One region of the Thermoanaerobacter sp. X514 genome, then DNA from elsewhere that is predicted to be linked to it. Evidence: riboswitches for the same ligand, from Rfam matches in the RefSeq annotation. Region 1 holds a riboswitch; each other region holds the start of a gene.
What was found. A riboswitch is a leader RNA that binds a small molecule or an ion and turns the genes downstream of it on or off. The one in region 1 is predicted to bind cobalamin.

Region 1 (10,721 bases):
CGGAATTTTGACCATAATATTGGGTTGTAATGCCTTTAATTCAAGAGCTTGCCTTACCATTTCTTTGGTATCCACTGAAATTCTTGGATCTACCTGTGCTGATACATAACCATATTTATAACCTGATTTCTCAAAAAGTGGCATGTAAAGACTTGCACCGCGTTTACACGCCTCTTTGTATGCTTCCCATGTTACTTGGGTATAATCCATTCGAGGATTATCCTTTATAATTTCTTGTATAATGTTTGTCCACTCCTCTTTTAAATTATCAAATACCGCTTTTGTAAGCGGGGGATTTGTAGTTACTCCTTTAAAAACCCAATCTTTTGGATCAGATTCTTGGTCCCATAGCTTTTTTAACTGAAAACTTATTAAATCTTTTAAGTCTTTATCTTCTATTGAATTTAAAAAGTCATTACACCATTTTTCATAAATTAAAGGATTTGAATCCCACCATAGTTCTACATTTGGTGACAATGAGTTAAGCCTTTCCATTGCACTAGGTTTGTAATTTTTATTTTTAGTCATCTAGTAACCCTCCAATAGGCAATTTTTCAAGCTTCTATCTAAGCTACCTAAGCAATATTCGTGCCAAAAAAATAAGACCCATGCACTGTAGTGCAAAGGCCTTATTATAATTGGAATGCATAATATTTTATTTACATCAAATAGTTCAATTTGTTAATGATTTAATGCATTTAAAAAATCTAATAACTGCATAATTGCATTAAAGTTTATGATAACATTGACTCGTATTTCTTTAGTTTCCTTATTATTGTAGATTGATCTACTCCTAATACTTCCGCTGCCTTATAACTGCTTCCACATTCTTCTATGGCTTGTTTTATAAGCTGATACTCTACAAGAGCACTTGCCTCTTTTAATGGCATCAATCTGGAAACATGCACTCCAAAAGAGTGATTTGTTTCTTCTTGGTTAAGTAATTCTCCAGGTAAATCTTTTTTTGTTATCTGATCATTTTCAGAAATTATCACAATTCTTTCTATAACATTTTCTAATTCACGAACATTACCTGGCCAGGGATACTTCATAAATATTTCCATTACTTCATTAGTTAGTTGTTTGGAATGACCGTATTTCTCATTATACATATTAAGAAAATGATAAGCCAATATAGGTATATCTTGAACCCTCTCTCTTAATGGAGGTATAGTAACAGGAACTACATTCAATCTATAGTATAAATCTTGTCTAAATTTTCCTTCTTTCACCAATTCTTTTAAGTCTTTATTTGAAGCAGCAATTATTCGTACATCTACTTTGATAGGTTTTATACCACCTACTCTAATAAATTCTTTTTCTTGTAAAACTCTTAATAATTTTACTTGCAATGATAAAGGCAGTTCACTAATCTCATCTAATAATAAAGTTCCCTTATCTGCAACTTCAATAAGCCCCGGTTTACCTTCGCTTTTTGCTCCTGTAAATGCCCCTTTCTCATAACCAAACAGCTCTGCTTCTAAAAGATTCTCAGGTATCGCTCCACAGTTTATTTTTATGAATGGTCCCTCACTTCTGCTGATATTATGAATGTATTTTGCTAAAACTTCCTTTCCTACCCCTGTTTCTCCATAAATAAGAATAGTAGATTCTGTAGGTGCGACTTTATTTACTAATTCTATCAATCTTTCCATTTGTTTACTTCTATAGATAATCTCAGAATTCTTAAGATGGGCAATTCTAAGTGAAGATAGTTCCTCTTCATATTTTTGAAGTAATTCTTTTGTTTGTTTTAACTCAGTCTTTAATTTTTCCTCGTCTGTAATGTCTTTTGATATACTAACAATTCTTTTAATGTTATTATCTTTATCAAAAAATGGTGTAGCTGTAACTAATAATTTTCTGCCTGTCTTTGTTTTTTGAATTACAGTAACTTTCTTTTTTTCCTCAATAGCAATCTTTGTAGCTGACGGAAAATACATACCATTCTTTTCAAGTTCACTCACATTTTTACCTATGAGATCTTCCGGTTTTAAACCATATATTTTTTCAGCAGAAGAGCTAATTCTCACTTTTAAACCAGATCCGTCTGTAATACAGGCCAAATCGTCTGAACACGCCATAAAAGCGTCAAGGTCAGTTTTGACAAGGTCAAATTCAGCCTTAATAGATTTTAAATTATCTAGTAAGAAAAAGATTATTTCTCTATTTGTAACAACACCTTTTATCTCATTGTAATCGTCAGTCACCAAAAAAACTTCCCCATTATAACTTTCTAAATCAATATCTTCGTTTTCCTTAACTGTCAAAAAGGATGTTATAGCTAAACGTTCAGCTGTATTCCCATTTTCTAATATTGGAATTATTTTTTGAGGTAAACGATTAGAAGTTAATATAATATAATTATACTTTTTAAAATTAATTTTGCCATTTCTATTTAGGTCTTCTTCCCTGAACAATATTATTTTTTTGTTAACAAATCGAGCAATTTTTTCTTTCATAAAACATCACACCTTTTAAATAAAATTAAGACTAAGATAAATCAAGTATTGTCACCTCACGTAACTTTTTAAACTTTTTATGTGTTATATTTTATAAATCGCTAGTCTAAAAACTAAAAAAGTATTCCTATTTGTAATTTAATTACCACAAAGTTAGAACGGAGAATTTCTTATTGAGAAGAAGTACAATTCTTAGAAATGTTAAAAACAGATATTTAGTTATTAAAGCACAATAAACAAAATTAGTTCTCTCATTAAAATTTATAAGTAATCATATTTTTGGAAAACAACAAGTAAGATAGAACTATAAAACTAACTTAAAACATTGTAAAATATTGATAAAATAAGAATAATACTGAATTTGTTAGTGTCACTTTTTACTCTTTTTGTTTAAAAATGTTATTAAAACATTTAATTTTCCATATCTTAATTTTACGTTTTCGCTTATATTATATATCACTGTAGTAAAAATTAAAAGCCCCTCCCTTTCAAAGTTCGTGTCAAGGTATTGTAGGATAATTTTGGGCAACAACCCCTGTTTGCATTAGATTTCACCAATAATATAACAAAAGTTTGGTGTAAAGTTTATGTAGGAAATAGTTTAAATAATTTTTATTATTAAAGATTTGAATACCAGTTTCTCTATGAAAATTTTACAATGTTTGCAAAAGAAAGCAATTTTGAAGCTATCCAAATGAGCATTAGGCATTCTTTGAATGCCGCAGTCTGCATATATCATAAAAGCAGTTAAATTATTTTGCCAAGTCAAATCGACTTCTATTAAAAGATTAGTAATCATAACTGTAAGACAGTCAACTAATACAACTTTTGCATTGCTTTCCACTATTACCTTGTTTAGATTTTTATAAACTTTTGTCTGCCATGAAGCTGGTCTTTTTTTTATGCCTTTTGATCCTTTTTTTCATTTCTTCGTCAAAAGGAATAGAAGTAGCTATATAAAGGACGCTGTCTCTTCCTTTTCCAATGCCAATTTTTCAGCAAATTCACTTTTGCCAGACCTTGCACCGCCTGTAATCATAATGAGGCTCATTGTATTGCAACCCTCTCTTTCTCTTCTATTAAATCTTTATCTATTTCTTTTAAAGCCTTTATCAATTTTTCATTGTCTTCATGTGTTTTTATAGCAACTCTAAAAAAACTTTTGTCAATTAGAAGCATCTCTTATGAGAATTTGTTTTCTCCTTTATCCTAAATTAACCTTCCAATGTATGTTAAAGACTTGTCTGTCAGTCCTTTAATAGAGGCTGTATCTTCCTCACTGTGGACTACAAGGCAGCAGGTAGAAGGCCCCCCTGATTTTAATACATCAAGATGTTGTGGAAAATTCGCCTCCACCTTTAATCCTGATATCTTCTCTAATATGCCAATTTCATATTTTATCCCTTTTGAACCCACAGGTATTGCTTCCACTATTTCTTTTGAGTTGGAAATTTTTACGTAGTCTTTCAATGTAAGCACATCGTTTGAGCTTAAAACTTCACTTCCTACACGTGGATAACCTAAAATAGAAACATGCATACCTGTTTTGACTTTTTTTATTTTTAAGTCTCCAATATTTGCTTTTGCTATTACAGTGATTCCTATACCTGTCATAGATGTGGGAAAATTTTCTTCAGTACTTCCTGTAAAAACTACGTCTGAAAGTCCGTTCTCTTCAAGCTCGCTTTTTATGCCTCTTAAAATTTTTTGCCCTGTTGGATTCATTTCAACGGATAAAGTATCGGATATGACTAAGGGTTTTGCTCCTACACATAGTACTTCCGAAAGAGCCACTTTTACAGTAGTCCTTCCTACAATCTCTTCATCAACTTTTAACACATCATGCTCTTTATTCCCTATTGCTCCGAGGCTGTCACAAGATATCACATATGCTACATCATTTTCATAAATTACAACTAAATCTCTGTATCTCTCAATCACTTTTTATTCCCTACTCCTTTTCGGTATCGCTTTGTAAACCAATGCTGCAAGAAATACATTTGCAAATGACGCAATTGTTAGTGGTAATACCCATGCCGCAAAAAATCCCCATCCGAATATGGGCACAAACAAAAGGGTTGCAACAGGACCATTTAATATCGTAGCAGCGATTACTGCAATATAGATGTTAAATTTTCGATAAAAAAATTTAAACAAATAGGCGTATAATGCCATTTGCACTGCTATGTATATGTGATTTGTAAGCCCTAAAGGAAATCCAGAAGTAATTGCTGTAAGCATATGCCCTAAACTTATCACAAGGGCTCCATACCAACCTCCAAGGTATAATGCGGCAAAGTATCCTGGCATTGAATCGAAAGCAACTGTGTTAAAAACTTTTATGAGAGCACCTACTGCACTTAAGGCTATAAGCATAGCAACAAGAGTAAGAGTTTTAACATTTTTTAATGCATTTGCTTTTTCTTTCACATCAATCTCCTCCTATTTACAATTTTTAGGTGTTTTTATGTAATATTTTGAGGCAATTATAAGTTATTCCTTTATGGTACCAAAATCTTCATCCCATAAAACACCACAAGACCTAAAAATGAAGTCATATACATTATTTTTATGCTGTATTTTATGTGTTGGGGGGTAATTTTTTCTTTTCCATCCCCAAGAGTTGGTTTAATTTCAGGCTTTCCAAAATAATAATTAAGCCCTCCCAGTTGTATATTTAAAGCACCGGCAACTGCTGCTTCTCCGTGAGCACTGTTTGGACTTTGATGTTTCAACCTGTCTCTTAAAAAAATCCTCCAACTATTTTTATAATCATAGCCTAAGAGAAAAGCAGCTATAACAATCAAAAAACCTGTTATGCGAGCAGGGATAAAATTTAATATGTCGTCAAGTTTTGCAGAAGCAAATCCTAAATCGAGGTACTTTTCATTTCCATAGCCTACCATAGAATCAAGAGTGCTTGCTGCCTTATAAAAGACAGCCAACGGCGCACCTCCTATAAACGCGTAAAACATAGGGGCTATTATACCGTCTGATATATTCTCTGCAACTGTTTCTATCGCTCCTCTGGATATATTCTCAACATCAAGCCTATCTATATCCCTACTGACTATATAAGATAATCTTCTTCTTGCTTCAACTATATCACCCTTTGCCAACGCTTCGTATACTCTTCCAGCAGCTTTACCAAGGTCTTTTGTAGCAAGACAGGTATATATAATTAAAACGTCGAAAGCATATTTTAAATATGGATGTATAAGTCCTGCAATATAAAGTAGTACATATGTTGCTGCAAATGCCAAAGTTACTGTAAGTCCACACAGTATAAAACCTGCTATTTTTAAAGCTCTGTTGCTTTTAGCATATTTTCTAAGTATACTCTCTAAATGCGATACCACTTTCCCTATAATTCTTACAGGATGAGGATATCCTTCAGGGTCTCCTATCAACAAATCTAATAAGTAGGCTAATACCACTTCCATTAATCTCTATACCTCTCCATAATTTCATAGACTTCTTTCATGTCGATACTTTAACCTGCTCCTGAATGGGTGCCTGCAATCATTAAAGCTTTACACAACTTTGAGTTGCTCCTTTCCATTTAGCGATGGAATGACGTAAGGAGTATGTGTGATGGGATTTTCAAACACTTCCACATCTATTGAAAAGGCTGATTTTATGTTGTTCAATGTTAAAACACTTCTGGGAGACCCAGATGCTATTATTTTGCCTTCTTTCATAATGAAAATCTCATCACAAAACTGTGAAGCGAGGTTAATATCGTGAAGCACAATAATTACAAGTATCCCTTTTAAGGATAAATCTTTTACAAGAGACAGTATTTCAACTTGGTATTTTATATCAAGTTGAGAAACTGGCTCATCCATGAGTAAAATTCGAGCTTTTTGTGCTAATGCCCTTGCTATATACACTCTTTGCCTTTCACCGCCGCTTAACTCTTTTATACTTTTGTCTTTAAACTGCCATGTATTTGTAATTTCCATGCACTCTCTTACAATATCTCTGTCCTCTTTTTTCTCCGACTGAAACCTTTTAAGATAAGGAATTCTTCCCATCATTACCACGTCATAACAGCTAAATTCAAAGTCGTAAACTATATCTTGAGGCACATACCCTATATATTTTGCCTTTTCTTTTATAGTAAAGTCTTTGATATTTTTCCCTAATATAAAGACATCCCCAGCTGCTGGCTTTAAATAGCCTGATATATTTTTTAAAAGAGTAGTCTTACCACTGCCATTAGCTCCTATTATTCCTAAAACCATATTTTTGTTTATGGTAAAATCTATTCCTTTTAAAACTTCCTTTTCTTCATAAGAAAAGTGCAAATTATCCACCTGTAAAATAGCCATATCATCACATTCCTTCACTTTTTTGTTTGCTCTTTATTAACAGATATAAAAAGAATGGTCCTCCAAGTGCTGCTGTAATTATCCCAATTGGAATTTCCATTGGCTTTAAAATAATTCGTGCTAATAAGTCTGCAAAAGTTAAAAATATCGCTCCTGATATAGCACTAAAAGGTACAAGAATTCTATTGTCAGGTCCTACAATAAGCCTTGATATATGAGGCACAATAAGTCCCACAAAACCTATAATTCCACCAACTGACACAGCAGTTGCAGTCACCAAAGACCCTGTAATAAGAATTATTTTCTTGACTAGTTCTGTGTTGACACCTAAATGTTCGGCAACTTCTTCTCCTGTCAATATCGCATTTACATCCCTTGAAAATACATACATCACAAAAGAGCCAATTACTATTATAGGAGTAGTAAAGACCACACTATTCCAATTTATGAGGCTAAATCCTCCCATAGTCCAAAAAACAATTCGAGAAAACTCATCATGGTTTAAAAGCATCATGAGAGAGATAATTGCAGACATAAAAGCACTTATAGCTATACCTGCCAATAACATTGTGGTCATGGATACTCTTGTGCCAGTTTTAGAAATAGTGTATACGAAAAATACAGTCATTAAAGAAGTAACAAAAGCCATAAAACTCAGTCCAAATATTCCAAGCCCCAAAATTATCGCAATAGTAGCTCCAAAAGCCGCTCCTGATGATACACCCAATACATAAGGGTCTGCCATTGGATTTCTCAAAAGCCCTTGAAAAAATGTCCCAACAACAGAAAGTCCCATACCTACAATCGCAGATTCAATAGCTCTTGGAAGTCTTAAATTAAGGATTATTGTCCTAGAGGTTTCACTGCCACCGCCCAAAAAAACATTTAAAATCTCCTGCAGGGGTATTTTTACCGCCCCTGCAGAAATTGATAAAATCATGGTAAAGACAAGCAGTGAAAAGGCTGTACCAAAATATATCCCTTTTTTTACTCCCACTTTACTTAAATGCCTCCGGATGTAAGAATTTTGCGATTTCTTCAAGTCCTAAAACAATTCTATTAGAAGCTCTTGATATTATGTCGTCATTGCTTATCACAAATACTTTGTCATTTTTAACAGCATTAGTATCTTTATATCCTGCCATGTTTTTAATGTCTTTCACATCCCCTGCATGAGGAGAAGTTATTATCACATCTGGATTTTTCTTGACTAATTCTTCTACGCTGTACTGCGCCCAACCATTTACATCCTCTGCAACGTTTTTGCCACCTGCAAGGTTTATGAGCTCATCAATAAAAGTCCCTTTTCCAGATGTCCAGTTTCCGTCAAGAGAGACAAGATAAAATACGCTGACTTTCGGAAGGTTTTTGACTTTGTCGTTTATTTCTTTTATTTTGTCCTGCATTTCTTTGATTATTTCTTCACCTTTTTTCTCAGTACCTGTTATTTGGCCTATTATTTTTATAGATTGGTATATCTGGTCAATGTCTTTAGCCTCTAGCATCACGACGGGTATACCCATTTTTTCTAAAGATTCCATTTGCTCTTTACCGGAAAGAGTGGAAGCAAATATTATATCAGGCTTTTGAGCAGTAATCGCTTCTACATTTGGCCCTTTAAACCCCCCCACTTTGGGTACATCCTTGACCTCAGGTGGATAATTGTCAAAGTCTGTAACACCCACTACTTTATTTCCTGCTCCTAAAGCATATATAAGCTCTGTTGTAGAAGGCGCAAGAGAAACTATCCTTTGGGGTTCTTTCTCTATAGTTACTTCTCTTCCTAAAAAGTCTGTAACTTTTAAAGGAAACTGTGTTTTTACAATTTCAGTTGCTGTTTGAGATGTATCTTGTGGCTTTGTAGCATTGTTTGTTGAACAAGCCGCCAGTGAAAACATTAAAGCAAAGACTACCAATAAAGCAAGTAAACCTTTAAATCTTCTCATAAGTACCCTCCTAATTTAAATTTTTCAAGTATCAAAAAAAGACCTACCCCACGGAGGTAGACCTTTTTTGCCAAAATTAAGCATAAAAATTCCATTCCACCTTCCCTCCGAAGGCGAACTTCCGAAATCTTATGGCAGGTCTCCTGGCTCGCGATTCATCTTCCACCCTGCCTTCCCACCCGGCACATCTCTTGAACGCCAAGCAGTGGCTTATTAGGGCTTCATCCTCGCTCACAGTAGCGGGGGCTGCAGCGGATTTTCACCGCTTTCCCTTTTAACTTCTCAAGACCATAAGATTTTTTGTATTCACTTGTACACCTATATATTTAATTACTCATTATTTATAAATCTATTTATAACTCTATGCGTTGTGGCATTTAGAAGCAAGGTAAAATTTAATTAACTTATTCCCGCTAAAAATTTTATGCTAGTTTTTACATTGCAGACTTGAAAATATTAATAATATCTTCTAATGTTGCCTTTTTAGGATTTGTAAAACCACATACATCTTTTAATGCATTTTGCGATAACTCTTTAATGTCTTCTTCTTTTACCCCCAGTTCTTTTAACCTCGATGGTATACCAATCTCTTGAGAGAGCTGGTTTATGCTTTCAATAATTTTGCCTCCTATTTCTTTTGTTGTTAATTTATCTACATCTATACCCATCGCTTTCGCTATATATATAAGTTTATTTTGAACTGCCTCAAGATTATATTCCAAAACATGAGGTAATAATACGGCATTACATACACCATGAGGAAGATCGTAAAATCCTCCTAATTGATGAGCCATAGCATGGACATAACCTAAACCTGCGTTATTAAAAGCAATCCCCGCCAAGAACTCTGCATATGCCATCTTTTCTCTTGCTTCAATATCATTTCCATTTTCTACCGCTCTTTTAAGGTAGTTGAATATAATTTCAATAGCTTTCAAAGCAAGTGCATCTGTAAATGGATTTGCATCAATCGAAATGTAAGCTTCAATAGCGTGAGTTAGTGCATCCATGCCACTTGCAGCTGTTAGAGATTTTGGCATACCTATCATCAAGAGAGGATCATTTACTGCTATTAGAGGTGTAATGCGCCAATCCACAATTGGCATTTTAATACGTTTTTCTTCATCTGTAATTATAGCAAATTTAGTAACTTCACTACCTGTTCCAGCCGTGGTATTTATAGCAACTAGGGGCAGTAATAATGCACTATTCCAACCACCACACTTTACTTTGTCTAGACGCTCTACCTCATCAATGAAATTCTTCTCTTTAGCAATGAGGCCTATCCCTTTTGCGCAGTCATGAGCTGATCCTCCGCCGCACGAAATAATAAAATCACACTTATTCTCTATCAAAAGCTTAAGTCCATTTGTTACATTTTTAATTGTAGGGTTGGGTTTTGTTTCATCAAAGACAACATATTCTATTCCTTCTTCTTCTAAAACACTAATTACATTATTCACAAGCCCAGCTCTGACAAGTACTTTATCTGTAACAATAATTCCTTTTTTAAAACCTAATTTTTTGATCTCCCTTCCCACATCTTTTAAACATCCCACACCTATTAAATTTATAGGGGGCATATGGAATTTAAATATTTTCACATTTATCACCTCATATCAAAAACTTTTTTAAAGTTTATAGAAAATACAATCCTTCCTCAATCAATAAATAAGAATACTCTCCTAGTTTATAACTGTAATTTTTGTAAACAAGTCAGTCAACATACTTAGTTTAAAGATGACTATGTTCTCAAAAATGCTAATAAGCCGGTATGCAAAGTTTTTACTTTTGGTCTTTGACTTTTTGTATTTTTAATTTCTTGTGTTGTTTTTTTGGTTTTACAATCCACTAAATCCACTATATATACAGGAAGAACAAAGATTATTTGTTATCAAAAAAGCTCATTACTTCCGCAGTTTCCTTAGCAATCATGAGTTCTTCATTTGTAGGAATTACAAGCACCTTAATTTTCGAAT
Region 2 (10,721 bases), 850 kb from region 1:
ATTTGCGAATTCATCTACGATGTTCCCATTGTTTATTATTATAAATCTGTCAACTGTCTTTCTCAAAAAATCTACATCATGAGAAGCAATCAATATTGTTATTTTCATCTCCTCTCTCAAGGTCTTAACAGCACTGGTAAGTAAAATACGCGATTCTATATCTAATCCATTAAAAGGTTCATCCAAAATTAAAAGCTCCGGTTCGTGAAGTAAAGAAGCAGTTATTGCTACTCTTTGTTTTTGACCCATTGAAAGCGTGTTTACTTTTCGTGTTAATAATTCTTTTGTTTTTAGAATGTCTGCGTATTTTTCTATATTTTTCTTTATTTCTCTCCCTGTTTTCCCTTTTATACTTCCAAAATAATAATAATTATCAAGAACCGAAATAGCCCAGTATAAATTTCTGTTGCCTTCGAGTACGACGCCTATTTTTTCCATCATTTTCAATCGAGTTTTATCCTCCATTTTGACATTGGATACAATAACTTCACCTGAATCAGGAATTGTTAAACCGCATATTATTTTAAGTAAAGTGGTTTTACCCGCTCCATTCGGTCCAAGAAGTCCTACTATTTCCCCTTTATTTATATTCATGGATACATTGTTTAAAGCTATAATCTTGCTTTTATTGTATTTTTTGTACAAATTTTTGACAGTAAGCAAATCTTTCATTCCTCCTTGTTATTGTCTATCGAAAGAATAATTACATCATTTCTAAATCTGCTTGATTTTAGCATTATTAATGGCGCAGTTATTGAATGGTCAATACCCATTTTACTGCATCGTTTATAAGAAGAAAGTAATTCCTCCTGCGGACATAAAAAGTCCATTTTTTATACCCCTAAAAATGTAAAAACACTTTTTAAATATTATACAATATTTGAAATTAAATTTGTGGATTTTGGAACGAAAGTGTCATTTTTGGGAACGAAAATGCATTTTTCGCCTAATATTTTACAATTATATGGCTAATGTTATCTGGTAGTGCCACGGAATATCAAAACAAAAACAGCGATATTGATTTTGCAGTTTTATACAATAAAAATGTCTCATTGGAGGAAGAACTTACATTAGAAGTTAAAATAAGTGAAATATTCAAAAAGAGATGACATTGATGTGATAAATTTAAATAAAGCTCCTTTAAACCTTCAACACAATGTCATTTATACGGGAGAATTATTATATTGCAGTGATTATTTGAAACTGGCGGATTTTAAAGAAAAAGTTTTTAAATACCATGGAGACTATGGAATTACTCTCAAATTCTTTTATGATTATTATTTGGAGGGACTGATTAAAAAATGACCATTAATTAGGATAAGATAACTTTTCTGTTGCGAAAACATGACTTATCCTATATAATAATATTCAAGTTATGCTTTATCAATTTGTATTGATAAATTTTCGAAGTTTTTGTTATATCTTAGACAAAGGAGAGAAGTAAATGGCTAACAAAATTCAAATGAAGGTACCCCTCGTTGAAATGGACGGGGACGAAATGACAAGAATCATATGGAAATTGATAAAAGAAATACTTTTAGAGCCCTATATAGACCTTAAAACGGAATATTATGACCTTGGAATTAAAAACAGAGATAAAACAGAGGATCAGGTCACGGTTAATGCGGCATATGCCATCAAAAAATATGGTGTCGGCGTAAAATGTGCAACAATTACTCCAAATGCCCAGAGAGTTGAAGAATACAACCTTAAAAAAATGTGGAAAAGCCCTAATGGTACAATCAGAGCAATACTTGATGGCACAGTTTTTCGCACACCTATTATTGTGGAAAGTATTAAACCTCTCGTAAAAACATGGAAAAAGCCCATTACAATTGCAAGGCATGCCTATGGAGACATTTATAAAGATGTAGAATATCGGGTTGAAAACAAAGGAAAAGCAGAACTTGTTTTTACCTCTGAAACAGGTGAAGTGTCAAGGCAAACAATACATGAATTTGAAGGTCCTGGTGTCATCCTTGGCATGCACAACACTGATGAATCGATAAAGAGTTTTGCAAGAGCATGTTTTAACTATGCCTTAGATACAAAGCAAGATTTGTGGTTCGCAACCAAAGACACCATATCAAAAATTTATGACCACAGATTTAAAGACATATTCCAGGAAATATACGAAAATGAATATAAAGAAAAATTTGAGAAAGCGGGAATTGAATATTTCTATACTCTTATTGACGATGCTGTGGCTCGAATTATAAGGTCTGAAGGCGGAATGATTTGGGCATGCAAAAATTATGACGGCGATGTAATGTCAGATATGGTAGCAACAGCATTTGGAAGCCTCGCCATGATGACATCTGTGCTAGTATCTCCTGATGGCAAATACGAATTTGAAGCAGCTCATGGAACAGTTACAAGGCATTATTACAAATACCTTAAAGGAGAAGAGACCTCTACAAATTCTATTGCTACAATTTTCGCATGGACAGGTGCTTTGAAAAAGAGAGGAGAACTTGACGGAATAGAAAGCCTCGTAAACTTTGCTGACAAACTGGAAAATGCATCTCTTCAAACAATTGAAAAAGGTATAATGACAAAAGATTTAGCAGCTCTCTCTGATTTGCCAAATAAAACTGTTGTAAATACAGAAAGTTTTCTTCTTGAAATTAAAAAGACCTTGGAAGAGATAATGTAAAAAGTAGTATGTGTCTTCCCCTGTAGGAGCGTGGGCGGGCTCTGCCGACACTTTTATAACACTTTCAGCAAATGTTGCTGTAATACCCCTAGTAGTAGAATAGGCGTTGCCCATCCCGTGTCAATGGAAGATGACAGCGCTCTCTTTGGATATTTTACAGCAATTATTCTCTTCAGGACAAAAAGAAAATAAAATAGAATAAAAGCTGCTAAGGCTTCAGCAGCTTTTTATTTTATACATTTTTTTAATTCCTCTATATTTTTTGGTATATTACTTCCATTCATAATTCCTTTTTCTTTTAAAATTTCATATATTTCCAAAAGCATAGGCTTTCTCAAATCACTCCAATCGAGTTCTTTTTCGTTAGTAAAAACAACTGCTGGTTCGCCTTTTGCAACAACTTTTCCCTTCCTCATGACATATATATAGTCAGCCCATGAATAAGCAAAGTCCACATCATGAGTTGATAAAATGATTGTCTTTTCCTCTTCAGCTAATTTGTCAAACAAACCCATGATTTCTTGTACATGCTTAGGATCTAAATAAACCGTTGGCTCATCCAGTATAATGACTTCAGGCTCCATAGCTATGATATCAGCTATTGAGACGCTTTTTTTCTGTCCATAGCTTAAAAAATGAGTGGGCTTGTCTTTTAAATCAATAATTCTCATTTGTTTCATAGCTTTTTCCACTTTTTCTTTTACTATATTTTCTGGATAACCCAAATTCATAGGTCCAAAAGAAATCTCTTGGTATACACTGGCAGAAAAAAGCTGTATGTCAGGATTTTGAAAAACAATACCCACATTCTTTCTGAGTTTGGTAAGTTCGGTACGATTGTATTTTATTTCTTCCCCGTTATACAATATTTTTCCTGATTTAGGTTTCAAAATTCCATTGAAGTGCAAAAACAGTGTTGTTTTACCTACACCGTTTGGACCTAAAACTGCAGTCTTTTTACCCTTCTCTATCGATATATTTACGCCATCTAAAGCTTTTGTACCGTCGCTGTACTCAAAAGTAACATCTATCGCTTCTAATATAAATTGCTTTTTCATAGTTCACCTTCTTAAAAGCATTGATATGCTTATTAAAATTAGTTCTATCAAAATAATAAATATTATATTTTTATAACAAAATTTGTAATCTTTACCGATGACTTTTAGTTCTCCGTTATAACCCCTTGCTTCTAAAGCCACATATAAATCCTGTGAATCTTTGTAAGACTTAATAAAAAGAGAAGATATCAAAAAGCCTAAAGACCTATAACTATTTTTTAATGTGGCATATCCCAATCTTGAATCCTGAGATATATAGATTTCCTCAGCAGCCTCGACTAAAACAAATATCAATCTGTAAATTAGCTGAAGTAACTCCAAAAATAGTGAAGGAATTTTTAATTTCTTTAAGACATTTATAATGTCAACTACAGGAGTAGTAAGAGCGAGAAAATACAAACAAGACACTACTGCTAAAACTCTGAAAAATAAAATAACAGCAGTATTAATGCCTTTTTCAGTAATTCCTAAAGTTACTCCAAAAATATTAAGGCTTATTAATGCAACACTCTTATCCCCTATAACATTTATGATAAGTGTCAATATGCTTATTATCAAAAAAGAAAAAGGAATTAGCATAAGCTTAATGTACACTCTTGCTGGAATTTTCGCTTTAAATACAGTTACCACAAACATCAAAATAATTACTGCAATATTAGTATAGGCATCAAATTCAAAGCACAAAATCATTGTTAAAAGGGCAAATAAAAGTTTTTCAACAGGATGTACATTGTACATCCTGTTTGTGTAAGAGTAACTATCTATTAACATTTTTTCTCCACTTCGCAACACCTATATAATATCCTAAAAATCCTGCGCCAATTGCAGCTTGGAGCGCAAACAAAAGGCTTTCAATTTCTCCGCTTGGTGGCTCCCAAATTGGTTCAAACCATGGCTTATAATTTTTGTCTACCTCAGCAATAGCCTGTGTCGCCCTGTCATCTGCGCCAGCAAATTCAGCGTTTTTAATAGTAACAAGAGGAAACACGATCAGCAAAATGACCAACAAACCTAATATCAAATTTTTCATTAAAAACTTTTTATCCTTCATACTGCCTTACCTTCTTTCTCTAAAACGTTAAGCTCAATGAGTTCCTCTTTGCTGTAGGCAGTTAGCATATTAATTACAAGCACAGTTAAAAGCCCCTCACTTATTGCCAAAGGTACCTGTGTCACTGCAAATATCCCCATGAATTTTAAAAATGAGGCTGTAAATCCGCCTACTTCAGTAGGAAAAGCAATAGCAAGTTGGAGGGATGTTGTCACATATGTAAGCAAATCCCCAATTGAGGCAGCTAAAAATACTGCAAGCCAATTTGGACCACCTGCTTTTTTTATTCCTTTAAATATATAATAGGAAGCAATTGGCCCTACTATAGCCATGGAAAATGTATTAGCACCCAAAGTTGTTATACCCCCATGAGCTAAAAGCAGTGCCTGAAACAAAAGCACTATAAGGCCTAAAACACTCATAACAAAAGGTCCAAAGAGTATAGCTCCAAGCCCTACACCGGTTGGATGCGAACAACTTCCTGTAACTGAAGGGATTTTCAAGGCCGAAAGCACAAAAGCAAAAGCACCTGCAAAACCCAAAAGCATTTTAAGCTTTGGATTTTCCTTTACCTTTTTGTTTATCGCTATAAGTCCCACAACCACAAAAGGCAAAGAAGCTATATCCCATATTATGCACCATTTAAGAGGAAGAAACCCTTCCATTATGTGCATGGAATAGGCAATTTCCGGCGCTATTAAAAGTAGCGCAAATGCTGTAAACAATACCCATTTCCATTTTTTCACACTACACACCTCTTTTTATGAAATTTAAGCAAAAATAAAGCCTCTTAACTTACCAACGGCGTTAAGAGGTTAAAAAATACATAGGTATCCTTTTATAACACCTCCTCTATCGACCGTAGAGTAAGTGTAACACAAATACAGGCAGGTCTCCTGACTTAGGTTCATCGCTCTTTACGCCTTCCCACCCGGCATTCACCAAGTATTCGCTGAGTGCCGGACAGTGGCATAATGTAAAGAGCTCACCATCACAGTGGCGGGACCGTGCAGGACTTTCACCTGGCTTCCCTTTTAACCCAATTTTGACTGCAAAATTGGGCACCTGTATTTGCTTGTTATTCAATTCTTCCTTTAAATAAAGCATATCATTTTATAAATTAGGTTGTCAATAAAAGGCAAGAATTCTATCTGTGCTAAGATTTTGTAGATAACTCATTCAGTTTGACATTTTGCACAAACCGAAATGCCTTTATTCTAATTGCTGACTTATAATTTTCGCCACTTCAAAACTTGTTTCAATCGTTTTTTCAATGTCATCATCTGTGTGAGCAGTTGACAAAAAGAAGGTTTCAAATTGTGAAGGCGGCATGTATATTCCTCTTTTAAGCATCTCTCTAAAATATTTAGCGTATAAAGTAGTATTCGATTTTAGTGCAGAATCATAGTCATGCACACTCTCTTTATTAAAAAACATACACATCATGCTGCCTATTCTATTTATTGTAACATCAATTCCATTTTGAACCATGCTCTCTTTTAACCCATTACATAGTTTTTCTGCTTTTTTATCTAATTCTTCATAAAGGGTCGGATCCTCAGATAATATTTTTAAAGTCTCAAAGCCTGCTGCCATTGCAAGAGGATTGCCAGACAAAGTCCCTGCTTGGTACACAGGCCCATCAGGAGAAACCAACCTCATTATCTCTTCTCTTCCTCCATAGGCACCGACAGGAAGTCCACCTCCAATGATTTTCCCAAGTGTGGTAATGTCAGGCATGACGTTGTAAAATCCTTGTGCCCCCGAATAAGACACTCTAAAACCTGTCATCACTTCATCAAAAATTAAAAGTGCCCCATACTTTGTAGTAATCTCTCTCAATCCTTTTAAAAACTCTTCATCAGGCAAAACAGTACCCATGTTTCCGGCAACAGGCTCTACAATGACACCAGCAATATTTTCACCATAAACTTTAAAAATGTCTTCTACCATTTTGATGTCATTGTATCTCGCTATAATTGTATCCTTTGCTACCTCTTTTGTCACGCCCTTTGAATCAGGAATTCCAAAAGTAAGTGCCCCTGAGCCTGCTTTTATAAGTAAGCTGTCAGAATGTCCGTGATAACATCCTTCAAATTTTACAATGATGTCTCTGCCCGTATACCCCCTTGCAAGCCTTATAGCACTCATGGTGGCTTCTGTTCCTGAATTTACCATTCTGACAACTTCTACAGATGGAACAGCCTCAATTACTTTTTCCGCCATCTTAACTTCTAACTCTGTGCAGGCTCCAAAACTGGTCCCAAGTTGTGCCTGTTTTTTAATAGCTTCTACCACCTGTGGATGTGAATGCCCAAGTATTAGCGGTCCCCATGAAAGAACGTAGTCTATGTATTCATTGCCATCTTCATCCCATATATGACTTCCTTGCCCCTTTTTTATAAAAACAGGAGTAGCTCCTACTGATTTAAAAGCCCTTACAGGGCTATTGACACCACCCGGCATAAGTTTTTTAGCTTTTTCAAAAAGCTTTTGTGATTTATCAGTTTTCACAGAATCACCTCTTAACAGCCCGCTTTTCTCAATAATTTTTCTGTAAATAGCCATTTTCTCTTCTTCAGCAAAATCTTTTTCCTTTAATTCTATCCTCTTCTGGTATAGCTTTTGTAATAGTTTTTCATACTCGTCATTGAAAATTGACTCCAATTTTTCTTTTATCATTCTCGAAAGAAGTGGACTTTTGCCACTTGTAGATATAGAAATAATTAAGTCTCCCCTTTTTACAATGGCAGGTACAATAAAAGAAGAAAGGTCTTTATCATCAACCACATTTACAAGCACATTGTATTTTTCTCCATCTGACGCAACAAGTTTATTTACCTTCTCATCATCTGTAGCAGCAATCGCAACAAAAAATCCCCTTACATCCCCTTGTTGATACTCACGTCTTATAAGTTCCACCTTTTCTTTTGCTGAAAGCTTAAGTATTTCCTCATCAAAAGAAGGAGAAATGGCAGTAACTAAAGCTTCTCCTTCAACAAGAGATAAAATTTTTCTAAGAGCAACTTTGCCACCCCCTACAACAAGGCATTTTTTGTTTTTTATATTAAGCATTATAGGGTAATAAACCATTTTGCAACATCCTTTGCAAAGTAGGTTATAACTATGTCTGCCCCTGCCCTTTTAATTGAAGTGAGTATTTCTAAGACTACCGATTTTTCATCAATCCAACCCATCTTAGCTGCCGCCTTTACCATTGAATATTCTCCACTTACATTATAAGCAGCAATAGGAATGTTGAAATTATCCTTTACCCGCCTTATAATATCAAGATAAGAAAGTGCCGGCTTTACCATGACAATATCTGCTCCTTCTTCAATGTCAAGAGCTATTTCTCTTAAGGCTTCGTTGGAGTTTCCATAGTCCATTTGATAAGACTTTCTGTCGCCAAATTGTGGGAAAGAATTTGCTGCTTCTCTAAAAGGTCCATAAAAAGAGGAAGCGTATTTAGCACTGTAAGCCATAATAGGTGTGTTTACAAATCCTTTACTATCTAAAAGCTTTCTTATGGCAGCTACTCTTCCATCCATCATGTCAGAAGGCGCTACAATATCCGCCCCTGCCTCAACATGGGACAAGGCTATTTTAGCGATGTAATCTATCGTTTTGTCATTTACAACTTGTCCATTTTCAACAATTCCACAGTGACCATGAATTGTATACCCACACATACACACATCTGTTATTACCACAATTTCAGGCACTTTTTCTTTTATTTCTCTCACCGCTTTTTGAACGATGCCTTCCTCACTATAAGCCTCTGACCCTAATTCATCTTTATATGAAGGCACACCAAAAAGTAAAATAGCAGGAATTCCAAGGTCACGCACTTCTTTAACTTCTTCTACAAGCAAATCTATAGAAAAATGGTAAACACCCGGCATTGAATCTATCTCTTCTTTTATATTATCTCCTGGCACAACAAAAAGAGGATATATAAGGTCACCAACATCTAAAGAAGTTTCTCGTATCATCTCCCTTAAAATACTGTTCATCCTAAGCCTTCTTGGCCTTTTTACCAAATCCATTTTATCTCCTCTTTCTATTGGTTTTGATAGTTTTTTAATATTTCTTCAATAAGTTTTTCCGTTGTGTATTCACTTGGCATTATGTCTACATTAAATCCTTTATCCTCTATAGCTTTCTTTGTTACAGGTCCTATTGCAGCTATTTTAGAGTTTTTTAGAAGATTTATTTCGTCTCCTATTAATTGATGCATATAATTAAAGGTAGAGGAACTTGTAAATACAGCAATATCTATTCCTTTGCGGAGTTCACTTATAAGCTTTTCCTTTATTTCATAATTTGGTTCATTTTTATATGCGACAATTTTTTGTACGTTAGCACAATTTCCTAGACTTTCCAGCAATATATCCCCGCCTATCTGAGAAGTCAAAAGCGCTATGTTTTTTCCTTCAACATGTTTTTTAAGTGCATTTGCTAAAGAGTATGAGGTGTACTCCTCAGGAATTATATCTGGATATATAAAAATATTTTCTAAAGCTTCCGCAGTTTTACTTCCTATCGCTACTACTTTAATTCTTAAATTTCTTAAATCAACCCTTTTTTCTCGGGAAGCTTCAATAAAACTCCAAACGTCATTTACACTTGTAAATACAGCATAATCGAATTTATGTATTTCTTCTAAAAACTTTACTATATTATTTAAAAACGGCGTGATTTTAATAGTAGGACAAACAACAACATCTGCTCCCTCTTCACTCAAAATTTTTTTCATCTGCTGTGATTGTTCATAGGTCCTTGTAAGCAAAATCCTTTTCCCAAAAAGCTTTTTGTTTTCATACCATTTTAATCTGTCCCTTAATGTTACAACATCTCCTACAGCAAAAACTCCCGGATTTTTTATTCCTTCTTTTCGTACAAGACTTGAAATATCAATGAGTTTTGCAGTCACAACTTTTTGGTTTGGAGTAGTACCTTCCATTATTACTGCTGCCGGTGTATGAGGGTCTTTGCCGTAATTGAGAAGTTTTTTCACAATTTTTTCTATATTTTTTATCCCCATGAGAAATACAAGTGTCCCATCGAGTTTTGATATGACCTCCCAATCGAGTTTTTTATCTTTCCCTTTCCATTCATGACCCGTTATTACGTGAAATGACGAACTTAAATCTCTATGGGTTACAGGAATTCCTGCATAGGATAGGACAGCCACTGCAGATGTTATGCCTGGCACTACCTCATAAGGTATTCTTTTTTGTGTAAGATATTCCGCTTCTTCGCCACCTCTTCCGAATACAAAAGGGTCTCCTCCTTTAATTCTTGCTACTTTTTTGCCAGAAAGGGCCTTTTTCGCAATTATTTCATTTATTTTACTTTGAGGTACTTTGTGATTATCCGGAAACTTTCCAACATCAATAAGCTCTGCATCCTTTTTTGCCATTTTTAAAATATCTTCATTAATGAGCCTGTCATACACCAGCACATCTGCATTTTTTATTAGTTCGACTGCTCTCAATGTTAAAAGCCCAATATCTCCAGGTCCTGCTCCGATCAAATATACAATCCCTGACATCATATACCTCCAAATTCCTCAATAAGCTTTTCTATCATTTTATCGGTTTCTTCAATTAAGCCAGTCACTTCACTTTTTAAAAGCTTATTCTCTTTTTGATAAGCAACTTTTATGTTTATTTTTTCTTCGTCTTCCTCTTTTCTGTATTGGGCATAGGCACCAAAAGGCTGTCTACAATTAACTCCAAAGGCTTTTAGAAGTTCCCTTTCAACAGAAGCCTCAAAAAATGTTTTTCTATCAACAATGTAGGGATAAAACTCTTGAAATATATTATCAAAACTTTCTGCAATTTCTACTGCAAGAATTCCCTGACAAGGTGCTGGTACAACTACATCAGGTGGAAAATATTCAGTAATAATATTCTCCAATCCTAACCTGTGCAAACCCGCCGCTGACAAA
Region 3 (10,721 bases), 760 kb from region 1:
CTTAGTCCGGTGCAAATTATTTAGTAAAGTTAACACCGATGTTTCACAAGTTCCACAAAACATCCTGTTATTTTGTTTACAAAAAGGTATAATAAAATAATATATGCAAATACTATTTTTGATAATAAAAAGTGAGGTGTGTTACATGTCAGCAGAAAATGTAGTTAAATGTTCAGTAAATACTTGTAGTTACTGGAAAGATATGAAATGTCATGCTCCATCGATTGAAATAAATTCAAAAGTAATGTCTGCAAAAACTAGTGCAGAAACAGAATGTACAACATTTAAACCAAGGTAACGCAAAGAAAAGCATTGATATCTCATTCAATGCTTTTCTTTCACTTTAAATTTTTTAATAGGTATTACACTTCATATCCTGTATCAATAATTGCTTTTTTCATATCATCTACAGAAACTTTAGCAGGATCATATGTTACCGTAACATTACCTTTGTCAGGGTCAACAATAGCTTTCGATACCCCATTTAATTTCTTTAGTGCAGTTTCGACAGACATTTTGCAATGATTGCATGACATTCCTTTAACATTTATAACGATAGTCTCACCTTTAGTTCCAAACAGGCCCATAATCCATATTCCCCTTTCATAAAATTTAAAATATATTAAATAATATATTATATCGAAACAGCACACATTTTATCAAAAACTTCCTGCATCAACGTTTTTTCCTTTTTAAAACGCTTATAATTGCGGGTATTAACGATATGACAATTATCGCAATTGTCACCAATCCAAAATGGTCTCTCACTATTTGCAAATTCCCAAAATAGTACCCACCTAAAGTAAAAAGTAAAACCCACAGCGTTCCTCCTAATGCATTGTAAAATAAAAACTTAAAATATCTCATTTGTCCAATACCCGCTACAAAAGGGACAAAAGTTCTAATAATTGGTATAAATCTTCCTACAACAATAGTAATAGAACCATACTTTTCATAAAAGTCACGAGCTTCCAGCAAATGCTCTCTTTTTATTAGTCGTAGATTTTCTCTTTCATAAATCTTTTCTCCCACAAATTTCCCTATATGATAGTTTATTGTATCTCCTAATATGGCAGCAGATGCCAAAAGTATAACCACATAAAATACATTTAAACTGCCAATTGCTGCAAAAGTCCCTGCTGCAAAGAGAAGAGAATCTCCAGGCAAAAAAGGCGTCACCACAAAGCCAGTCTCAAGGAAAATAATAAAAAACAAAATGCTGTAAGTATATGTGCCATAAGTTTGAATAACACTGCCTAAATACTTATCAAGATGCAATACAATATCAATGAAGTTTTTTATAAGGTCCATTTACTTCATCCTTTCATATATATAGTAACTCTTATTCACAGCATTAATTATACTATATATATGAAAGGTTTTGTAAAAAAATATGAAAATTTAATAGAATTTTAATCTTCTCCACCCTAGTGGCCATGTCTATGTCGCATACCTCTATGACCTCTTTGTTCTTCTTCATAAACTCTGTAATTTCCACCTTCCACTCTTATCGCTTTACCATTAACCAAAGCATCTGCCACTTTTTGTCTAGCAGAATTGATTATTCTAAAAAAGGTAGGTCTCGACACCTTCATCATATCAGCACATTCTTCTTGCTCTAAACCTTCTAAATCCTTAAGCCTTATAGCTTCTAATTCCTCTACTGTTAGTATAACTTCATCTAACATAGACATAGGCACACCTACTGGTTTAAAATGAGTTACATTTGGTTCACTTCTAACCCATCTGCATTTTGGAGGTCTTGGCATTTTATCACACCCTATTGTTTAATAAATGACGATTACTTTAATATTTTATACTTTTTAAAGAAAAATATCAATCCTTCATAAAGGCTAAAAATTTTTCAACAAGAATAGGGTCAAATTGTATCCCCGCCATCTTTCTAATCTCTTTTAGCGCTTGCTCTTTAGAAAGCCCCTTCCCTTCTTCATCTATCATCTGCACATAAGCATCTACTATAGCCAAAATTCTACATTCGTAAGGAATATCCTCTCCTTTTACAGCAAGTGGATAACCTTGTCCATTCCACCATTCATGATGCATTAAAATCATATCCGCAAGGTGAGCTAAATCAGGCGATGACATAGCAATTCTATAACCTATTTCACAATGTTTTTGAAATTCCAATTTTTCTTCTTCATTTAAGTTATCTACCTTATCTAGTATTTTATCTGAAATTCCTACCATTCCAATATCATGAAACTCAGCCAGAAGCTCTAAATTTTTTATCCGCACTTGAGAAAGTTTTAAATATTCGGCAAAGTTTGCTAAAATTTCTTTGACTGCATTTAGATGCTTTTGTAGCTTAGGCTGTCGTATTTCAAACATCTTTAAGATAGAATCTAATACTTTTCTATAACTGCTTCTTTTATGAAATAGCTTCTCTCTATACATGTTATTATCTGCTTCTTTAAAAACTTCCTCAATTTTTTTAAAACTATTATTCTTCACTGCATAGCCTATTGACATACTTAAAGGTATGTTTTCTTTTTCAAAAGTAAATTTACTATTTTCAACCATTTTTCTTATTCTATCAACCGCTTCTTCTACAATCTCAATGCTAGCGTTAGGCAGTATTACAGCAAATTCATCTCCTCCTATTCGGGCGATAATGTCCTGTCCTCTAAAACATTTTCTCAGCACATCCGCCGCTGTTTTTAAAAGCATGTCTCCTGCCTTATGTCCTATTGTATCATTGATAAGTTTTAATCCGTCTGCATCACAAATTATCAAACCAGTCGGCACTATATTCTGTTTACCAACAAAAGCTAATTTTTCTTCAAAGAAGTTTCTATTGTAAAGGCCAGTAAGTATATCATGGGTGCCCAAGTGCTCAAGCTTCTCTTGCGCTAACTTCCTTTCTGTTATATCTCTTATTATCGTCATAATAAGCTTTTCATTTTCAAAATCAACACTTACTACATTGGCCTCCACATAAAACTCGCTACCGTCTTTTCTCTTATGTTGTAAGTTCAGCAAAACACCCCTTTCAGCTTCAACATCTAACAATTGAGTCAACTCCTCTTTCTCACAATTACAAAGCTCAAAAATATCCATCTTTAAAAGTTCTTCCATTTCATAGCCATAAGCCTTTATTGCAGCTTTATTCACCTCTATAATCTTGCCATCTTCATATCTTGCAAATAAAATTATGTCATTTATATTGTCAAAAAGCAGTTTATATCTTTTTAAAATTTGTTCGGTTTTTTTGTTTTTTGTAATATCACGGGAAATAAAAGATATACCAATATATCTACCTAACTCATCTTTTAAACCAGCAAGTGAAACAAGCACATGTATAGTTTTTCCCTCTTTTGTAATCCGTATTCCTTCATAACTTTTTATTTCTTCTCCTTTTAACAATCTTTGTAAAATATTTTTGACTTTTTCTTTTTCAAAATCTGGCATCAAAGTGTATATGCTCTTGCCTATCATTTCATCAGCTTTATAGCCGTATATTTTTTCACATCCTTTATTCCAAGTTTGAATAATGCCTTCAAGGTCAAAACTCCCAATTCCTTCATTAGAAGATTCTACAATAAATTCATACTGTTTCAATAGCTTTTCATACTCTCTTTTATCGCTTATGTCTCTAAAAACCATAACTGTCCCAATTACATTTCCCTCTGAGTCTTTTATGGGAGCAGCAGAATCGGCAATGGATATCACATGCCCATCTTTTGATATCAAAGCAGTATGATTTGCAAGCCCTGTAATTTCACCAGTTTTTAAAACTTTTTCTATTGGAATTTCTACCTTCTCTTTCGTATCTTCATTGATTATATTAAAAACCTCATCAATTCTCTTTCCTAATACCTCTCCTTCTTTATACCCTGTAAGCTTTTCTGCAGTAGGATTCATAAACTCTATATTGCCGTTTGCATCCGTAGCAATAACTCCGTCTCCAATGCTCTTTAATGTAACACGAAGCCATTCTTTTTCTTTATTCAAAGATTTCATAAGTTCTTCTTGTTTGTGAAAAATAATAGCTAATATATTGCTTGCAATTTCATAGAAATGCATCAGTAAAGCAATCGCTAATATAACTTTTAAGGAATACAAAAGGTCAAAATCAACTAAATAATTTATCAAATTAAAGTGTTTTATAATGGGAAATGTAATCTCACGAATGCCTATTAAAATAAGTAATATTCCTATGACTAAACTAGAAATCACTTTTGAGGATTTGAAATTTTTAAATATCAATGTACCAGAAAATATACTCATAACCCCTAAAAAAATATACATTGGAATTACAGCTATATAATTACTACTTCCTAAAATTTTATTTACTGCATACCACCCTAAACTTAGTGAAATAATCCATAAACCCTTTTGCAAAAAATTTACTTCAAAAAAAGATTGAAAACCATAAGTAAACAATATAGAACTTATTACAAGCAAACCATATACTATCACCTGTGTCAAAAATGTATTAGGCAAATCCCCATATTCTATTGCATATTCCATAGCGTATCTTATTAAATCAAGGCCCCAAGCACTTCCCCAAAATAGAATATATTTTTCCTTTTCTGCATTATGCACTAATAAATAAAATATTGCTAAAATCAACAAAATTAATATCTGGTATTTATTGAAATATGTATATTGCTAGCCATCCTATTCCCCCTCTACCTAGAAAAACAAATGTTTCTAAATACATTATAAATCCATTTTTAATTTATGTCCATTATCAAGTTCATTTTTCCGAAAAATAAAAAGAGAGAGGTGACTCTCTCATTCTCTTATTAATATTTCTCCAAAATTTCCATTCAGTTTTTCTTTTATTTTTTTTAAAAAGTTAATATCACAATCTTGAATTCCACTTTTCTCCTTATCCAATATACTTTCAGCATACTTGTACCTTTGCAAAGCATACCTTTTTGCAGGAGAAATCCAATCAGCTAAAGCCTCAAAATCTTCTAAAGTAAGTAGTTTGTCATTTACAGTAGTTCTAAATTCGTAATCTATATGAGAATTTTTAATTATCTCTACACTTTTTTGAATATTATCTATATCTTTTTTATTTTTCAAAAATATGCTATATTTTTCTATTGGAGCTTTTATGTCCATAGCTATATAATCAACAAGCTCCTCTTTTATCAAATCTTCTAAAACCTGTGGCCTTGAACCATTAGTGTCCAACTTGACACTGAAATGTAAATCTTTTATATTTTTTATAAAATCTTTTAATCCTCTCCAAAGAGCAGGTTCCCCTCCTGTGATACATACACCCTCTATGAGGTTTGCTCTTCTTTTAAGATAATTAAAAAAATCTTTTTCACTCCGTATACCTTCTCTTATAGGAATTAGATAACTGTTGTGGCAATAAGGACACTTAAAATTGCAGCCACTTATAAAAACAGTGGCTGCAATTTTTCCTGGGAAATCAATAAAAGAAACAGGCATAAAATTGTATATCATACAACAAATTCCTTTCTGTCCTTGAACTCTTTTTTCTTACCTTCATTCCAATTCTTAACTGGTCTGTAGTAGCCAACAACTCGACTGTAAACTTCACATTCTTTCCCACAATATGGGCACTCAAAATGTTCTCCTGATATATAACCATGGTCCTCACAAATTGAAAAGGTTGGAGTTATCGTGTAATAGGGAAGTCTGTAATTATAAGCTATTTTTTTGACTAAAGCCTTACAAGTAGCTACATCGTTTATACTCTCTCCAATGAACCCATGAAATACCGTACCTCCTGTGTATTTTGTTTGTAACTCTTCTTGCAAGTCTAAAGCAGTAAATATATCTTCAGTAAAGTCCACAGGAAGCTGGGTGGAATTAGTATAGTAAGGCACATCGCTACCTGCAGTTATTATATCTGGGAATAATACTTTATCTTTTTTAGCTAATCTGTAGGAAGCTCCTTCTGCAGGAGAAGCTTCTAAATTGTACATCATATTTGATTCTAATTGATATTGTTCTAATTTGTGCCTCATAAAATCTAATACTTCAAGAGCAAAATTTCTTCCTTCTTCAGTAGCTATGCTTACTCCCATGAAATTTAATAGTGCTTCATTCATGCCAATAAGTCCTATTGTGTTAAAATGATTTTGCCAGTAATAACCGAATCTTTTCTTTATATCCTTTAAGTAAAATTTCGAATAAGGATAAAGTCCCATTTCAGTCATTTTTTCTAATACTTCTCTTTTTATTTCAAGGCTTGTCTTAGCTATATCCATGAGCCTTTCTAACCTTTTGAAAAATTCCTCTTTTGATTTTGATAAATACCCAATCCTTGGCATATTTATTGTTACGACACCTATTGAACCCGTCAAAGGATTTGCACCAAAAAGTCCTCCCCCTCTTTTTCTCAACTCTCTGTTGTCCAACCTGAGGCGACAGCACATACTGCGAACATCATTTGGATCCAAATCGCTATTTACAAAATTGCTAAAGTAAGGAAGACCATACTTTGCAGTCATTTCCATTATTTTATCTACTACAGGGCTATCCCAGTCAAAATTTTTAGTTATATTATAAGTTGGTATTGGAAAAGTGAATATCCTGCCGCTGGCATCTCCCTCCATCATGACTTCTGCAAAAGCCATATTTAGCATGTCCATTTCTTTTCGAAATTCTTTGTAAGTTTTGTCCATCAATTGACCGCCAATTATGACAGGTTCATCTGCCATAATCTCCGGTACCACCAAGTCCATAGTTATGTTTGTAAAAGGGGTTTGAAATCCTACTCTTGTAGGCACATTTATATTAAATATAAATTCCTGCAAAGCCTGTTTTACCTCTTTGTAGGAAAGATTATCATAATATATAAAAGGCGCTAAATAAGTATCAAAGTTGGAAAAAGCCTGAGCTCCTGCTGCTTCCCCTTGAAGTGTATAGAAAAAGTTGACAATCTGCCCAAGAGCAGACCTAAAGTGCTTTGGAGGTTTGCTTTGAACTTTTCCTTCTACTCCTGTAAATCCAGAAAGCAGTAAATCTCTTAAATCCCATCCACAGCAATATACAGATAAAAGCCCTAAGTCATGAATGTGCAAATCTCCATTTACGTGGGCATCTCTAACTTCTGGAGGGTATATTTTATTTAACCAGTAATGGGCCGTTATCGTACTGGAAATATGGTTATTTAAGCCTTGAAGAGAATAACTCATATTGCTATTTTCATTTACTCTCCAGTCCTGTTTTCCTATGTATTCATCCACCATTCTTTCAATATCCATAAACATCTTTTTGAATTCTCTTATGTCTTGATGCTGCTTTCTGTACAAAATATAAGCTTTTGCTGCTTTGGCATGACCATATTTTATCAAATATTGCTCTACAATATCTTGAATCTGTTCTACAGTGGCTATCCCTTCAAAATGCTTTTCAACATAGTCTGTAACTTCATCAGCTATTTGAACTGCTTGCTCATACTCCCCTTCTCCTACTGCCTTAAAAGCCTTATATATAGCATTTACAATTTTAGACTTATCAAATTCAACTTCATTTCCATTCCTTTTTATAACTTTCATAGCAATTTTCATAGTTTAAAACCTCCATTTTTTAATAATTCTTTGGTTAATAATTATACCTCTTAACTCCTACGGCCAGTTAAGAGGTATACAAAGGTACCTCACCTCCTCTATACACCGTAGAGAAGTGATAACAAATACAGGCAGGTCTCCTGACTTAGGCTCATCACTCTTTACGCCTTCCCACCCAGCTCCAATATTCCCCAAGGAAGTGCCAGGCAGTGGCATAATGTAAAGAGCTCACCATCACAGTGGCGGGACCGTGCAGGGCTTTCACCTGCTTCCCTTTTAACCCAATTTTAGCTTCCAAATTGGGCACCTGTATCTGAGAATATTAATTTTTCTACAAAATATAGTGTATAAAAATATTTATAACCCAATATTTAGTATATCATCCCCTTATAAACTTGTCAACAATAAATATTTTTTTAACATCCTCTGTTGTAAAGTGTAGAAAATACTATAAATGAAAACGGCAGGATTTTCCTGCCTTCTCCTAAAAATTATTAATTTCGCCAATATTAATGTTTCTCATTTTTTGGAGTTTTTTTGCATTTACTACATATTCCATAAAAATTTAATTCTCCATAATATACGTCGAAATCATATTTATTATCTATCATTTTTATATACTTAATCAAATCAGGACTGTAATATTCGTCTATACTACCACAATATTTGCAAATTAAATGAGCGTGAATCTTTTTCTTGTTAAACATTTTAAGCTCATAGTACTTTTTGGTTCCTATTATATTTTCTGATAATATTCCTTTGTCTACAAAAATTTTTAAATTCCTATAAAGAGTTGCTACACCATAATGGGGCCATTCTTTCTTTGCTTCTTGGTAAAGGGTATCAAAGTCAAAATGTATATCGGGATTTTTTAAAAACACATTTAGTAAGATTTGTCGCTTTTCAGTTATTTTTAAACCATTTGCTTTCAAAGCCTTTATTAAAAGAGACATTAAATCATTTTTACTTTTAATAGCATTCATAATGAATCACCAAATTTCAAACATATGTTCAATTTAAATATACACCTTTTATTGACATATGTCAATAACTATTTGTACATTTTTCTCCACTTATCCCACAATATTTCATCTATTTCCTCTACTAATACCGGATCAAACTGTGTGCCTTTATTGAAAAAGATTTCTTCTCTTATCTCTCCCCAATCTAGCGGGCTTCTATAAGGTCTTTTGGAAGCCATGGCATCTATACTGTCACAGATAGCAATTATTCTTGCTCCCAAAGGAATAGTTAAACCTTTTAATCCCTCAGGATATCCCTTCCCATCCCAGCGCTCATGATGATAAAGAACTATTCTAGCGATTTCTTTAAGTCTACTGGATCTGGTAAGAATATTGTAACCTATCACAGGGTGGGTCTTTATAATCTCAAATTCATGAGGCAATAGTTTACCTTTTTTATTTAATATTTGATCTGAAATGCCAATTTTCCCTATGTCATGTAAATGGGCAGCGATATGTACTTTCTCAAGTTCTTTGCCTCTGAGTCCTATTTTTCGCGCTAAATCTTCTGTCATATCAGCAACTCTTGTAGAATGCCCTTTTGTATAAACATCTCTTGCTTCTAATGCAGCAATTAAGCATTCAACAATGTCATGGTAGAACTCATGTGTTTTTCTAAACATTTATTTTCCTCCTTTGTTAAATTTCAAAAAAAGCAATCCCATTACAAATTGGGATTGCTTCTTGAGAGTATATACTCTATATTTTTTACAGGACAGTTGCTACAAGAATTCTTGCAATTAGAACAATATGCACATGACTTCGAACTAAGTTGTTTTTTTAACTCTTTATATATCACAAAAACAGATAAAACACCAAGTAAACCTAAAACAATTGTTTCTAACATACAAATCTATCCTTTCAAAATCAATTAAGTCCTAAAAGTTTTCCACCTTGATACACAATCACAGCCATAAGCCATCCCAACGCAAGGGTGTATCCAACTGCGAAAGCAGTCCATTTCCAGGAATTTGTTTCTCTTTTAATAGCTCCAATTGTTGCCACACAAGGAATATAAATCAAGGTCATTACCATAAAGGCATATGCAGAAAGTGGAGTAAAGTTTTGGCGGATTGCCTCTGTTAGTGCAGCCCCTTCAGCTCCATATACAACACCAAAAGTTCCAACAACTACTTCTTTTGCCAAAACGCCAAATATAAGGGCTGATGCCGCTTCCCACTTTCCAAAACCGGCTGGCTTTAAAATTGGCGCAATCAAAGACCCTATTCGGCCTATTAAGCTGTTTTCACTGGCATATTCCACTCCAACAGGTAAATTTGAAAGTACCCATATAAGGATTACAACGCTCACAATTATCGTACCTGCTTTTTTAATAAACTCACTTCCTCTTTCCCACATGTGAATAAAAAGCCCTTTTAAAGTAGGAATTCTATAAGGAGGCAACTCCATAACAAAAGGAGAAGTTTTTCCTTTAAAAAGGTATTTTTTAAACAATTTTGCTACTATTATTGCCAGAACAATTCCCAATAAATATATAGAAAATACTACCAATCCTTGATTTGCAGTGAAAAACGCCCCAGCAAATAACACATAAACAGGAAGCCTAGCAGTACAGGACATTAACGGATTTATCAAAATAGTTATAAGCCTATCTTCTTTGTTTTCTAATGTCCTTGTAGCCATTATAGCTGGCACATTACATCCAAAACCTATAATCATAGGAATAAAAGACTTTCCATGTAAACCAAGTGCATTCATTAATCTGTCCATCACATAAGCTGCACGAGCCATATATCCACTGTCTTCTAAAATAGATATGGCAAAAAACAGCAAAAATATTGGAGGTATAAATACAAGAACTGAACCTATACCGCCTATAAGCCCATCAGTTATAAAAGAAGTTATTACCTCTGGAACTCCAATATTTGCTAATACAGTATTTGTAACTTCTCCCAACCACCCAAAAAAAGTCTCTATCCAGCCTACTAAAGGATCTCCAATAACAAAGGTAAATTGGAAAACTCCCCACATTGCCAGTAGAAAAATGGGTATCCCTAAATAACGATTTGTAACAATTTTATCAATTTTATCCGAAAGGGTATACCTGTCTTCTACTGTATAGTGTTTTCTTACGCATTCTTTTATAATGCCAGATATAAAACTGTATCTTTTGTCAGCTATAAGAATTTCTGCATCTTCTCCCAATACCTCTTCTAAA

Region 2: linked by a shared signal. The riboswitch ahead of TETH514_RS01630 (energy-coupling factor ABC transporter permease) and the one ahead of TETH514_RS09725 (ABC transporter substrate-binding protein) in region 1 are both predicted to bind cobalamin.
Region 3: linked by a shared signal. The riboswitch ahead of TETH514_RS05810 (ribonucleoside triphosphate reductase) and the one ahead of TETH514_RS09725 (ABC transporter substrate-binding protein) in region 1 are both predicted to bind cobalamin.

Annotation. Positions count from the first base shown of each region.
Region 1 covers NC_010320.1:1,936,581-1,947,301, forward strand. The annotation lists gene TETH514_RS09685 (transaldolase family protein) at 1-528, opposite strand, end outside; gene TETH514_RS09690 (sigma-54-dependent Fis family transcriptional regulator) at 735-2,462, opposite strand; gene TETH514_RS09695 (bifunctional adenosylcobinamide kinase/adenosylcobinamide-phosphate guanylyltransferase) at 3,064-3,366, opposite strand; gene TETH514_RS13185 (bifunctional adenosylcobinamide kinase/adenosylcobinamide-phosphate guanylyltransferase) at 3,415-3,513, opposite strand; gene TETH514_RS13060 (hypothetical protein) at 3,510-3,641, opposite strand; gene TETH514_RS09700 (AIR synthase related protein) at 3,672-4,403, opposite strand; gene TETH514_RS09705 (ECF transporter S component) at 4,407-4,892, opposite strand; gene cbiB (adenosylcobinamide-phosphate synthase CbiB) at 4,964-5,905, opposite strand; gene TETH514_RS09715 (ABC transporter ATP-binding protein) at 5,996-6,796, opposite strand; gene TETH514_RS09720 (iron ABC transporter permease) at 6,801-7,793, opposite strand; gene TETH514_RS09725 (ABC transporter substrate-binding protein) at 7,795-8,742, opposite strand; cobalamin riboswitch at 8,858-9,050, opposite strand; gene TETH514_RS09730 (iron-containing alcohol dehydrogenase) at 9,177-10,325, opposite strand; gene TETH514_RS09735 (acetate/propionate family kinase) at 10,627-10,721, opposite strand, start outside.
Region 2 covers NC_010320.1:333,817-344,537, reverse strand. The annotation lists gene TETH514_RS01660 (ABC transporter ATP-binding protein) at 1-663, opposite strand, end outside; gene TETH514_RS12815 (nucleotidyltransferase domain-containing protein) at 972-1,109, shown strand; gene TETH514_RS12810 (hypothetical protein) at 1,087-1,305, shown strand; gene TETH514_RS01650 (NADP-dependent isocitrate dehydrogenase) at 1,445-2,656, shown strand; gene TETH514_RS01645 (energy-coupling factor ABC transporter ATP-binding protein) at 2,884-3,714, opposite strand; gene cbiQ (cobalt ECF transporter T component CbiQ) at 3,718-4,485, opposite strand; gene TETH514_RS01635 (energy-coupling factor ABC transporter substrate-binding protein) at 4,472-4,765, opposite strand; gene TETH514_RS01630 (energy-coupling factor ABC transporter permease) at 4,762-5,511, opposite strand; cobalamin riboswitch at 5,634-5,849, opposite strand; gene hemL (glutamate-1-semialdehyde 2,1-aminomutase) at 5,978-7,279, opposite strand; partial or broken gene TETH514_RS12805 (bifunctional precorrin-2 dehydrogenase/sirohydrochlorin ferrochelatase) at 7,415-7,840, opposite strand; gene hemB (porphobilinogen synthase) at 7,840-8,814, opposite strand; gene cobA (uroporphyrinogen-III C-methyltransferase) at 8,829-10,322, opposite strand; gene hemC (hydroxymethylbilane synthase) at 10,322-10,721, opposite strand, start outside.
Region 3 covers NC_010320.1:1,180,422-1,191,142, reverse strand. The annotation lists gene TETH514_RS12290 (DUF1540 domain-containing protein) at 146-298, shown strand; gene copZ (copper chaperone CopZ) at 363-587, opposite strand; gene TETH514_RS05830 (DedA family protein) at 676-1,311, opposite strand; gene TETH514_RS05825 (DUF134 domain-containing protein) at 1,428-1,769, opposite strand; gene TETH514_RS05820 (PAS domain S-box protein) at 1,837-4,491, opposite strand; gene TETH514_RS05815 (anaerobic ribonucleoside-triphosphate reductase activating protein) at 4,759-5,445, opposite strand; gene TETH514_RS05810 (ribonucleoside triphosphate reductase) at 5,442-7,520, opposite strand; cobalamin riboswitch at 7,633-7,846, opposite strand; gene TETH514_RS05805 (Fur family transcriptional regulator) at 8,030-8,503, opposite strand; gene TETH514_RS05800 (HD-GYP domain-containing protein) at 8,572-9,165, opposite strand; gene feoB (ferrous iron transport protein B) at 9,410-10,721, opposite strand, start outside.